DNA from 4 places in the Alcanivorax sp. 97CO-5 genome. Region 1 is predicted to be linked to each of the others. Evidence: predicted binding sites of a transcription regulator. Region 1 holds the regulator's gene; each other region holds the start of a gene.
The links. The regulator sigma-54, encoded in region 1, starts transcription at its own class of promoters, with help from an activator protein. The targets are predictions, from matches to a motif close to TGGCACNNNNNTTGCTNT.
Positions count from the first base shown of each region.

Region 2: the regulator sigma-54 is predicted to act here: its motif matches at 1,313-1,330, upstream of nirB (nitrite reductase large subunit NirB).
Region 3: the regulator sigma-54 is predicted to act here: its motif matches at 1,372-1,389, upstream of Y017_RS06540 (urease accessory protein UreD).
Region 4: the regulator sigma-54 is predicted to act here: its motif matches at 1,254-1,271, upstream of glnA (glutamate--ammonia ligase).

Region 1 is NZ_KI965903.1:145,742-148,901, forward strand. It holds gene ptsN (PTS IIA-like nitrogen regulatory protein PtsN) at 1-231, opposite strand, end outside; gene hpf (ribosome hibernation-promoting factor, HPF/YfiA family) at 247-546, opposite strand; gene Y017_RS10035 (RNA polymerase factor sigma-54) at 657-2,120, opposite strand; gene lptB (LPS export ABC transporter ATP-binding protein) at 2,258-2,983, opposite strand; gene lptA (lipopolysaccharide transport periplasmic protein LptA) at 2,980-3,160, opposite strand, start outside.
Region 2 is NZ_KI965877.1:330,891-334,050, reverse strand. It holds gene Y017_RS01510 (NarK family nitrate/nitrite MFS transporter) at 1-1,046, opposite strand, end outside; gene nirB (nitrite reductase large subunit NirB) at 1,369-3,160, shown strand, end outside.
Region 3 is NZ_KI965888.1:110,059-113,218, forward strand. It holds gene glmS (glutamine--fructose-6-phosphate transaminase (isomerizing)) at 1-1,163, shown strand, start outside; gene Y017_RS06540 (urease accessory protein UreD) at 1,560-2,315, shown strand; gene ureA (urease subunit gamma) at 2,348-2,650, shown strand; gene Y017_RS06550 (urease subunit beta) at 2,676-2,981, shown strand; gene ureC (urease subunit alpha) at 3,112-3,160, shown strand, end outside.
Region 4 is NZ_KI965883.1:23,199-26,358, reverse strand. It holds gene glnA (glutamate--ammonia ligase) at 1-1,138, opposite strand, end outside; gene Y017_RS05425 (sulfurtransferase TusA family protein) at 1,368-1,619, opposite strand; gene Y017_RS05420 (tRNA (5-methylaminomethyl-2-thiouridylate)-methyltransferase) at 1,626-2,711, opposite strand; gene Y017_RS05415 (sulfatase-like hydrolase/transferase) at 2,814-3,160, opposite strand, start outside.

The sequences.
Region 1 (3,160 bases):
TACAGCCTGTTGGCAATGTCCTAGTCGACAATGAGGAATGGCAATGCCTTCGCCAATGCCCGTGGAGCCCAGTTTTTCCCGGGCGACCAGAGCGTCGAAGACTTCCTGCTCATTAAGGCTGCCACAGCTGGCAGCTGCCAGCTGTGCAACCTGGTCAAGCAGTTGTTTCTTGCTGCTGGCCTGTACGCCGTGATGGGTGCGGGCCAGAGTCAGTAGTTCGCGAACTCGCATAATTGTCGCTTTGGGTTAGTGACCGTGCTTGTGGCTGACGGCTTTTTCTTTGTGTTTAAGAATCTGACGATCCAATTTGTCCGTCAGTTTATCGATCGCAGCATACATGTCATCTGCCTCAGCGGTGGCAAAGACATCGGCCCCGGAAATATGAATTGTGGACTCGGCTTTGTGGCTTTTGGGTTCCGGGGAAAGAATCACCTGGATGCTGGTAATTTGGTCGAAATGGCGCTCAAGGCGGGAAAATTTATCTCCCACATAAGTGCGCAAGGCATCGGTAATTTCCAGGTGATGACCGCTGATATTAATTTGCATGGCTGGCTCCTTTACCTGTTTGAGAAACCCGGGATAAAGACCTTGTTTATTCAGCCTTTCAGGCTGGCCTCGCAAGGTTTTCCCCGCGTTCCTGGGTCCGTTCTGGCGCTCTACACTAAACGTTTACGGGCGCTAGAAGACGGTATTCTCATCGCTTCTCTGTATTTGGCGACGGTCCGGCGCGCTACATTAATTCCCTGCTCATTGAGCAAGCTCGCCAGCTTGTTATCACTGAGTGGCTTGCGGGGATTCTCTGCAGCGACCAGTTTCTTAATAATGGCACGAATAGCAGTGGAGGAACACTCACCGCCGCCGTCGGTTCCCACATGACTGGAAAAGAAATATTTCAGCTCAAAGACGCCGCGTGGTGTCATCATGTATTTCTGATTGGTGACCCGGCTGATGGTTGACTCATGCATTTCAACAGCATCGGCAATATCCGCCAAAACCAGGGGTTTCATGGCTTCATCGCCATAATCGAAGAACCCTTGTTGCACGTCCACGATGCGGGTGGCCACCTTGAGCAAAGTGTCGTGGCGGCTTTGCAGGCTCTTGATGAACCATTTCGCTTCTTGAACGCAATTGCGCAAATATTGCCCGTCTTCACCGCTGGTGGTACGGGCAATGCTCGCGTATTGCTGTTGCAGGTTGACCCGCGGAAGGACGTCGTCGTTTAGGCTCACCTGCCAGCGACCTTGATGTTGGCGGACGATCACGTCAGGAACGGCGTAGTCCACTTGAGGTTCGCCAATTTGCTCACCGGGGGCTGGGTCCAGGGTGCGCAGTAGGGATAAAGCCTCTAGAAGGACCTCTTCAGAGAGCTGAAGGGTGCGGCGCAGTGCGGTGTAATCGTGCTTTTCTAGTAGGTTCAGATGTTCCAGTAGGGCAGAGGCTTCGTCGCGCAATGGGGTGTCCGCTGGCAGTTGGCGCAGCTGGACGCCGAGGCAGTCAGCTAGGTTGACGCTGGCGACGCCCACCGGGTCGAACTGTTGCAACCGGTGCTGCACGGCAAGCACTTCATCGTGCTCCAGTTCGTCTCCTTCGGTGAGTAGGTCTGGCTGGGCATTCACCATGTCGACGATATCGCTTAGGGGGGCAGTGATGTAACCACGGTCGTCCAGGGACTCGATAATCGTTATGGCGATTATCCGGTCTACATCGCTCATGGGGGTGAGGTTTAGCTGCCAGAGCAAGTGGTCCTGTAAGTTGCCGGAAACGGCGTGTCGTTGCTGCCATTCGTCGGCATCGTCGGGGAGTGCGGCGCTGTTGCTGGTGCTCTGGCCGGAATAGACGTCATCCCATTCGGTTTCCACCTCGGGCTCGTCTTGTATCAGTTCTTCTAGGGCGTTATCACGGTCGGTGTCGAGCTCTTCATCCTGACGTTCTTCGTCATGCTCGGGGAGGGCATCGTCACCGAAATCGTCTGCCAATTCCAGCAGGGGGTTGCTCTCTACTGCTTGCTGGATTTCCTGGCGCAGGTCTAAAGTGGATAGCTGCAAGAGGCGAATGGCCTGCTGCAGCTGCGGTGTCATGGTGAGCTGCTGGCCAATTTGTAATTGTAGTGTGGGCTTCATACTGCTCAGTATTCTGCTAGTCCCCAAAAAACCCAGGATAGCAGTCTATCTACACGCTAAGCAATATTTGTGCCAGGTGAAACTGTGTGCTAGGGATGACCGCAAGTCACAATAGAAGAGAGGATTTGCGGCGGACCTTATAGTCTGAAATCGGCGCCAAGATAGACGTCTCGCACTTGTTGGTTGGCAAGGATAATATCCGCGTCACCGGAGGCGATGATGTGGCCAGCGCTGACGATATAAGCGGTGTCACAGATATCCAGGGTCTCGCGTACATTGTGGTCGGTGATTAAGACGCCGATGCCGCGTTCTTTGAGGTGGCGAATGATGCCTTTGATGTCGTTAACCGAGATGGGGTCAACGCCAGCAAAAGGTTCGTCCAGCAGAATGAAGTCAGGGTCTGTGGCCAAGCCTCGGGCGATTTCCGCGCGGCGGCGCTCGCCGCCGGACAGGCTCATCCCCAGCGAATCGCGAATGTGCCCGATGTGGAATTCCTTGAGCAGGCCTTCCATGCGCTCGTGGCGTTCCGCTTTGCTAAGCTCCTTGCGGGTTTCTAGGATGGCCATGATGTTCTCTTCCACCGTTAGGCGGCGAAAGATACTGGCTTCTTGAGGCAGGTAGCCAATCCCTCGCTGGGCGCGACCGTGCATGGGCAGGTGAGTAATGTCCGTGTCGTTGATTTCAATGCGACCGGCATCGGCCTCCACTAGCCCAACAATCATGTAGAAGCAGGTGGTTTTGCCGGCCCCATTGGGCCCCAGTAGCCCGACTATTTGGCCGGCTTCTACATCCAGGGAAACGTCTTCGATAACCCGGCGACCCTTGTAGCTTTTTGCTAGGTGATGGGCGCGTAAATGGCTCATGGTGTGTTGGGCTCCGCCTTAGGTGATGCGCTGTCGCTGCCTTCACTTTGGGTGTCGTTTGGGTTGCCGTTATTCGCTTCAATATTCGCGTCGACAGGGGCATTAGTTGTCTGGTTTTCGGCGGGGATTACCAGCCGCACCCGTTGGTCACCTTCACTGCTGGCGTCCACTCGCTTG
Region 2 (3,160 bases), on a different contig from region 1:
CCGGGCCGTGCAACCAGATTCATGAACGCATAACCGGATGCCAGCAGGCCAGCGGTAACCGCAGACAAGCTGAACGTATCACTGAAGAAAAGCGGCAGCATGGAAACCACCGCTAGTTCAGAGCCAAATGTCACCATGTAAGACAGGTCGAGAATGGCCACTTGTTTGAAACTGTAGCGATCGTGCTCGGCAACGCCTTCTTTCAAGTGGTCGCGATTCACGCGCCAGGCTTGGCCTAACTGCACAATCGCAAGGCTGATAATCAACGCCGCCAGTAGAATTTGGGTAGTCCCCCCGAACAGATCAAGATTGGTTGGCCCAAGGCGCCAGACAATAACCAGCAGGGCAATATAAAGTGGCAGGCTCATCAAGAGATAAAAGAACAGATCTTTTCGCGTGCTGACTTCAAGAGCGCTGGCTTTCTTGGGTTTGAAGTAGGAGGAGCCAGCGGGAGTATTGCGGGCGAACCACAGGAAAAAGATACCGTATAGCATTGCTACCGCACCGGTGCTGGCAACGGCCCAGCGCCAGCCGTTTTCGCCCCCAAAAAGCATGGCGATGGTTGGTAAAGTAATCGCTGCTGCTGCAGAACCAAAGTTACCCCAGCCGCCATAAACGCCTTCTGCTAGGCCGACTTCCCGGGCAGGAAACCATTCACTAATCAGGCGAATGCCGACCACAAAGCCAGCGCCAACAAAGCCCATAAGCAAACGTGTAACGGCCAGTTGTTCAAAGGTAGTGGATAGGGCGAATGCCCAGCAGGGGAAGGCCGCCAGTATCAGCAGCAGACCAAACACCCGGCGTGGCCCGAAGCGATCGACCAGGGAGCCAATAACCACCCGGGCCGGGATGGTCAATGCCACGTTAAGGATCAACAATGCTTTGACCTGTTCCGCGCTCAAGTCGAAAGCCTCGCGAAGGTGCCCCATTAATGGGGCGTGGGAAAACCACACCACAAAGGTAATAAAGAAGGCAACCCAGCTTAGGTGCAGTAACCGTATACGAGGCTGGGACAGGTTCAATAGATTCAGGTTTTGAGCGCTCATGAAATCTCCATGCATGGGCGATTAACGATAAGAGAGCCTGAGCAACTCCTGTGCCATGTGCTTAAGTTCATGTTTTTAATAGAGTATTTCTTGGTAGAGAGAGGCGATTAGAAAATATGTGCGCAAAAGGGGAGCGTTTTTGGGTCAATACGGTGCACAAGAAAGTGCCTTTTTCTCGTGCACCGGCGCATTAAAAGAAAGCAGGGCTTTTGTTATTACTTGATAAAAAAGGAAATAACCTTATTTATTTCAATGGGTTAGTTAGTTGGCATAAGGCTTGCTGTAGTGGTGGTGTCAGTTACGCACCGCGAGGGTGAGCCTTATGGCAAAGCAACAACTTCTTCTGATCGGCCACGGGATGGTCGGACAACGTTATCTAGAGTCTCTGGTAGCCCTGGGTGGCCGAGAGCACTTTGATATTACGGTACTGTGTGCCGAGCCGCTGCCGGCCTATGACCGAGTAGGGCTGACCAGTTATTTTTCCGGCAAGACCGCCGACGACCTGTCGCTAGTGCCGGAAGGGTTTTTCGAAGAGCACGGCATCACGCTGAAACTTAACACCAAGGTCAACGCGATTGATCGCGCGGGCAAAACGGTCACCACCAATACGGGTGAAACCCTGCCTTACGACAAGGTCGTGCTGGCCACCGGCTCCTATCCTTTCATCCCGCCGATTCCCGGCAACGACCGCGACAACTGCTTTGTGTACCGCACCATTGATGACCTGGATGCCATGATTGCTGCCAGCAAGAACGGCAAGGTGGGCGCCGTGGTCGGTGGAGGGTTGCTGGGTTTAGAAGCGGCTAAGGCGCTTCATGACTTGGGGCTTGAAACGCATGTGGTGGAATTCGCTCCCCGGCTGATGGCGGTGCAAGTGGATGATTTTGGCGGCGGCTTGCTGAAAGACAAGATTCAGGAGCTGGGTGTCACCGTGCACACTAGCACCGGTACACAAGATATTGTCGACGGTGAAACCTGCACTCATCGAATGAACTTCGGTGACGACAAGTATTTGGAAACCGATGTCATTGTTTTCTCCGCCGGGATCCGTCCTCAGGACGAATTGGGCAGGGCTTGTGAGCTGGCCATCGGCGAGCGCGGCGGCATTGTGGTCAATAACCAATGTGTCACTTCCGACGAGCATATTTATGCGATCGGTGAAGTGGCGCTATGGGAAGGGCGCATTTTCGGGCTGGTGGCGCCGGGTTACCAGATGGCAGAAGTGGCCGCAGAACATCTGATAGGAAAAGCAGAAAAGCAGTTTGCCGGTGCGGACATGAGCACCAAGCTGAAGCTGATGGGCGTGGATGTGGCATCCATCGGAGATGCTCACGGCAGCACGCCGGGCTGCCGCAGTACCGTGTTTATGGATCAAACCGCGGGTATCTACAAAAAAGCGGTGATCAGCGCGTGTGGCAAGAAACTGTTGGGTGCGGTGTTGGTGGGTGATGCTGCCGATTACGGTAACTTGTTGCAACTTTGCCTGAATGAAATGGACTTGCCCGGTGATCCGGCGGCCCTGGTGGCACCGGTGTCGGACGGCGCGCCTCTGCTGGGCGCCGATGCATTGCCCGATTCGGCGCAGATTTGTTCCTGTAATAACGTCTCCAAGGGCGACCTGTGTGCGGCCATCGACGATGGCGCCCAGACCGTGGGTGACTTGAAAGCTTGCACCAAGGCATCGGCTACCTGTGGGGGTTGCTCCGCGCTGGTGAAACAGGTGCTGGATAGTGAGCTGGAAAAACGCGGTGTGGAAGTGAACAACCATCTCTGCGAACACTTTCCGTATTCCCGTCAAGAAATCTATCACCTGGTACGCGTCGGCCAGATCACCACTTTTGATGCCTTTCTGGAAGCCCATGGTAGCGGCGATGGTTGTGACATCTGTAAACCGACCGTGGCCAACGTGCTGGCTTCCTGCTGGAACGACTGGGTGCTCAACAAACCCCATGCTGGCCTGCAGGACACCAATGATTACTTCCTTGGCAACATGCAGCGCGACGGCACGTATTCCATTGTGCCCCGGGTGGCCGGCGGTGAAATCACGCCGGACAAACTGATTGTGCTGGGCGAGGTGGCCAAGCAATACGATCTCTATACCAAGATTACGGGTG
Region 3 (3,160 bases), on a different contig from region 1:
TGGATGCAGCAGGTGAGCCGGTAACACGCGAAGCTCACGAGTTTGATGGCACCCATGAAGATGCGGAAAAGGGCGAATACCGCCACTATATGCAGAAGGAAATTTTCGAGCAGCCCGCAGCTATTCAGAAAACCTTGGAAGATCGCATTGATAGCCCGGCTAGCCTGATTGAGTCTTTCGGTGAAAAAGCGCCTGCTATTTTCGATAAGGTTAAAACCGTTCAAATCGTCGCCTGCGGTACTAGCTATCACGCAGGTATGGTGGCCCGTTATTGGTTAGAAGACATTGCCGGTATTCCTTGCCAGGTCGAAGTAGCCAGTGAGTTCCGCTACCGCAAGCACGTGGTGCCAGAAGGCACTCTCTTTGTCACCATTTCCCAAAGCGGTGAAACCGCCGATACCTTGGCAGCGCTGCGTGATACTCAGTCACCCAATTATGTGGGTCGCCTGGCTGTGTGTAACGTGGACAGCTCATCGTTGGTGCGTGAATCAGAACTGGTTTTTCTCACCAAAGCCGGTCCGGAAATCGGGGTAGCTTCCACCAAGGCCTTCACCACTCAACTGGTTGGGTTGTTGATGCTCGTGTTAGCGCTGGGCCGCCAAAAAGGCCTGGCCGACAGCGAGATCGAAAAAATTCTGGAAGAACTGCGTCAGCTGCCCAATTTGATCGAGCAGGCGGCGGCGTTAGACAAGCCCATCGAAAAACTTTCAGAGGCGTTTGTGGAAAAACACCACGCCCTGTTTTTGGGGCGTGGCGTGCAATTTCCGGTGGCTTTGGAAGGAGCCCTTAAGCTCAAGGAAATTTCCTACATCCACGCCGAAGCCTACGCAGCGGGAGAGCTTAAACACGGCCCGTTGGCCTTGGTGGACAGCGAAATGCCGGTGGTGTCGGTGGCCCCCAATGATGAATTGTTGGAAAAGCTGAAATCCAATCTGCAAGAAGTCCGTGCCCGTGGCGGTGAGCTTTATGTGTTTGCTGATAAGAATGCTCACGTAAAAGAAGGGGAAGGGATTCATGTGTTAAACATGCCCTCAGTGCCCGACACTGTAGCCCCGATCGTTTATACCGTACCGCTGCAGTTGCTTAGCTACCATGTGGCGGTGCTGCGCGGCACCGATGTGGATCAGCCTCGTAACCTAGCCAAGTCGGTAACGGTGGAATAGCCGCCACCCGCAAGGCAATACAAAAAAAGCCCGGCAATCGCCGGGCTTTTTTTATTGCCGCTTTATCTCCAGTGCCATTGCATACCACCACGGGCACGGGGTGGCGCATAAGAATCAATACCATGGATCGCGCTAACGCTCTTAGGGTGATGGCCCCTCTACAAGTCTCGGCCCTTATAAGGGATAAGCCGCCCTCTATTTCAGCAGGTGGCACAAAAGCTGCATAAATTTGGTGCATGATAAAGAGCAGGCAAAGGGGCCAGGCCAGTGAGCGTAGAGAAACCGGTAGCAGCGGGCCGGCAGAACAGTAAGGCCACAGGCAGGCATAAGGGATGGCAAGCAAAACTGCATATGCAGCTTGAGTGCGCCATAACTGGGCGCGGCATGAAAACCGTCATGGCCGAATTGCACCATTATGGCCCGTTGCGCGTTCAGCGCCCTTTCTACCCAGAGCAGGACACCGCACACATCTATTTACTGCACCCACCAGGGGGGGTTGTGGGTGGTGATGGACTGGATATCAGCATTACCGCATCGAGCCAGGCCCATGGCTTACTCACTACCCCTGGGGCAACCAAGTTTTACCGCAGCGCTGGGCAAACCGCCCATGTGAGCCAAACGCTCACCGTTCAGGCAGGAGGGACACTGGAGTGGTTTCCCCAAGAAAATATTTTCTTCCCTGGGGCACGGGTACAGATGGACACCCGGATCGACCTGCACGGGGATGCCCATTTTATGGGCTGGGAAATTTCCTGCTTGGGTCGGCCGGTTAATAGTGAAGTGTTTCACGAGGGAAAAATCGACGCCCGTTTTCGTATTAGCCGCGACCGTAAACCGCTGCTGATTGAACGCCTTAAGGTGGATCAGCCCAGCCACCTCAATGCGGCCTCTGGGCTGCGTAATTTCCCCATGCAGGCAATATTTGTAGCCACGGGGAGTAATGAGGGGTTGCTGGAGCAGGCCCGTGAATGCATTGAAAAGCAGGCCACCGACATGCCCTGCGGCCTCACCCTGATTGACGACATTCTGGTCATGCGTGTGCTCGGCACTCGCTGTGAAAAAATTCAAGCATTGATGCTTCCCGTCTGGCAATTATTGCGTCAGGCCACCCTGAATAAACCGGCGGTGATACCGCGAATCTGGAACACCTGATAACGGTGTAAGGAAAGGCAAAAAGGTAAAGCATGGAACTGACACCCAGAGAAAAAGACAAGCTGTTAATTTTTACCGCCGCGCTGCTGGCCGAACGGCGCAAGGCCCGTGGCGTTAAGCTTAACTATCCGGAATCGATCGCTTATATCACCGCCGCCATTATGGAGGGTGCTCGCGACGGCAAAACGGTCGCCGAATTGATGGGCGAAGGGCGAACCTTGCTCAAGCGTCAGGATGTGATGGAAGGCGTGCCAGAAATGATCCATGAAGTGCAGGTGGAAGCGACCTTTCCCGATGGCACCAAACTGGTAACGGTTCACGACCCCATCGTTTAAGACGATCCGCTATAGGAGAAGCCAAATGATTCCAGGCGAATACGCTATTCAGAACGGCGACATCGAGATCAATCCTGGGCGGGAAACGCTCAGCGTGGAAGTGGCCAATACGGGCGACCGTCCCATTCAGGTGGGCTCTCACTACCACTTCTATGAAGCTAACAATGCCCTGCAGTTCGACCGAGAAAAAACCCGAGGCTTCCGGCTCAATATTCCGGCCGGCACCGCCGTGCGCATTGAGCCAGGGCAGAGCCGGACAGTAGAGCTGGTGGCGTATGCAGGACAAAGAAAAGTGTACGGGTTTCAGGGCAAGGTCATGGGGCCGCTTTGAATTAGGGCTGAACTTGCCCGTGAAAATCGCGCCATGGGAAGCAGGCCGGCGCCTGTACAACACCGCATTTCGGAAAGGCTGCCGATAACCAGCCGGTAGATGCAAGAACAGGAGAATCATCGTGGCAACAATGTCCAGACAAGCCTACGCCGACATGTTCGGGCCCACCACAGGTGACC
Region 4 (3,160 bases), on a different contig from region 1:
CCAAGCCAGCCATCAGCAGGGAAGCAAAGCACAGGTACGGGTTGGCAGACGGGTCAGGGAAGCGCGCTTCCACACGACGGGCCTTAGCACTGTTCACAAACGGGATGCGGATGGATGCAGAACGGTTACGGGCAGAGTAGGCCAACATTACCGGCGCTTCAAAACCGGGCACCAGACGCTTGTAAGCGTTAGTGGACGCATTGGTGAATGCGTTCAGCGCACGGGCATGCTTAATGATACCGCCAATGAAATACAACGCTTCATCAGACAGACCAGCATAGCCGTCACCGGCGAACAGGTTTTTGCCGTCTTTACCCAGGGATACGTGCACGTGCATACCAGAGCCGTTATCACCGATCAGCGGCTTAGGCATGAAAGTAGCTGTCTTGCCGTAAGCGTGAGCCACATTGTGTACGCAGTACTTAAGAATCTGTACTTCGTCCGCTTTGGCGGTCAGGGTGTTGGCGCCAACACCGATCTCACACTGACCAGCCGTGCCCACTTCGTGGTGATGCACTTCAATTTTCAGCCCCATGGACTCCATGGCAGAACACATGGCGCCACGCAGATCGTGCAGGCTGTCTACCGGAGGAACCGGGAAGTAACCGCCTTTCACACCAGGACGGTGACCAATGTTGCCGCCCTCAAAGTCTTCATGGGAAACCCACGCAGCTTCTTCAGAGTGGATGTTATACATGGAACCCTGCATGTCGGACTTCCACTGCACGGAGTCAAATACGAAAAACTCCGGCTCAGGGCCGAACAGAGCGGTATCCGCGATACCAGTAGATTTCAGGTATTCCTCAGCACGACGGGCAACGGAACGCGGGTCGCGCTCGTAACCTTGCATGGTGGTCGGCTCAAGAATGTCGCAGCGCAAGTTCAGGGTAGCAACGTCAGTGAACGGGTCCAGCACGGCGGACTCGTCGTCCGGCATCATCACCATGTCCGATTCGTTGATGCCCTTCCAACCAGCGATGGAGGAGCCATCAAACATTTTGCCGTCCTGGAAGAAATCTTCGTCGATTTCGCCAACCGGAAGGGTAACGTGCTGCTCCTTACCAGAGCTATCGGTGAAGCGCAGGTCCACCCATTTCACATCGTTTTCTTTGATCAGTTTGAGGGTCTTAACAGACATTATCGTGCGTCCTCCTAAGGAACAGCGGGTTTGTCTCTGACTCGTCGTGCCGCTCTGAGGAAGCGCAACACAAAGAACCGGTATTCTCGGCCACTGGGCCAGCTTTGCCAATAGGGAGGCAAATACCGTGCCAGCCCTTTTTTAGCGCATTCTCTACTTGATTCGAAGAAACAAGAACAGGCGACTCATTTTGGTGCACAGTTGCGGTGCGCCAAACGCATATAGGGCACTAAAATAGTGCACCATTATCTTGCCCGACGCGCAACACCACAAAAACTTCGTTGCCTTGCTCCGCCATTTCCAGCACCTCATGGCCATTAATCCGACACCAGGCGGGGATATCGCTTAATGCTCCAGGGTCGGTGCAAACGACTTTCAGGGTATCACCTGTCGCCAGAGTTCTTACTTTATTTTGAGTTTTTATCACCGGCATGGGGCACAGCAGCCTGCGCACATCCAATTCGTGAAGGGTATCGGTCATCGTCGTTCAGCCCACATTCCAGCTTGGCAGCACCGCTTCCGCTTGCGCCGGCGCCACGGTAATCTCGCGTGCAACACCGTCCGGGCTGCGCACTTCCAGAGTCACCGCGTCTTCAACACGCCCCTTGGAGTAACGTGCCACAATGGCCGCCGCCTGCTCCAGCTCTGCCTCGCTACCAAACTCACCGTCCACCAGCGCCAGCGGGCCCGGGCAACTCACCGTAGTAATACTGGTGAACTGGTAACGATAACCTTCCAGAAAACGGTTTTCACCTTCTTCACGGCTGATAATCAGTTTGTAATGCGGCTGCGGACGCAGATGACGCCCAACCTTCAGCAGCATGATGTCATCCAGTTCGTATCGACGCTCATTGCGAGCCTTCCACAGGTCCGCCAGCTTGTTGGAATAAGACTCATCGGTGAGGAAGCAACAGCCACCGGCAGGCTGAGCAAAATCGTCCAACCCAAACTTGGCGGCCAGCGCCATTTGCGGTTTCCGGTTACGGCCGGAAAAATCGTGCAACTGCTCCCGGTTTACCCAACCTTCGCGCTCAGGCAGCGTAGGGGGCAAGTTTTTTGCGCACAGAGGGCGTAAAAGACGGTCGTCAGCACCGGACTCCTGGCTAATGATCGGCATCGTTTCCTTGCGCTGACTCTTCGGGCGCTGACCAATCACTTCACCAGTAACGATAAAATCAAAGCCCCGATCACCGGCCAACTCCCGGGCCTTGTTAATCATCAGAGTGGCCTGGTTAACCATGAAAATCTTACAGTCGAGACAGGGATTCAGGTTTGCGCCGTAACCATGCTTGGGGTTGAGCACCACATCCTTGTACTCCTCGGAGATATCAATGATATGCATTTTAATGCCCAGCTGCTCCGCAACCCACAAGGCGTTATTACGCTTTTCCTTATCCTTGTCTTTCTTGCGAATAGCATGGGTATGCCCCTCCACACAGAAACCAGTGTAGAAATTCACGCCCTCTACCTCGATGCCCTGGTCCTGCATGACTTTCACTGCCAGCATGGAGTCCAGTCCACCGGACACCAGTGCAATGGCGCGACGCTTGATTGGTTGGCTTGCCTCTGTCATCGAAAAACCTGCGTTGCTGTGGGGACAGCTCAAAATTTGGGCGGCGCAGTATAGCAATGGTCGGCCTAAGGCGCATCCTCCCAATCGCCCCGCCTCAACCCGCTACTTACGGAAAAAAGCAGAGAGGTCCCGCAACACATCAGCCAACGCCTCGCTGAGCTGCGCCAACACAGTGTCGGGCTCGCTCACCGGACCATCGTGCGCATCGCTTATGCGCATTTCTAACAACCCGCCCGCCCCCAAAGGCATGGCTACTTTGTAGTCCGGCCCCACATACGCCAGCGCATCCCAACTGGCCACCAACCGGTAGGCATCACCTTGCGGCCCCAGCAGAGAGTGCCCCACGCTATAATCGCTGGCGGGGTTCTGCACCCCCAGCATGGGCAACAAGGTAGGCACCACATCCAGGTGGCTGGTGGGCCGCGTCACCACCCCCGGTACATTGCCCG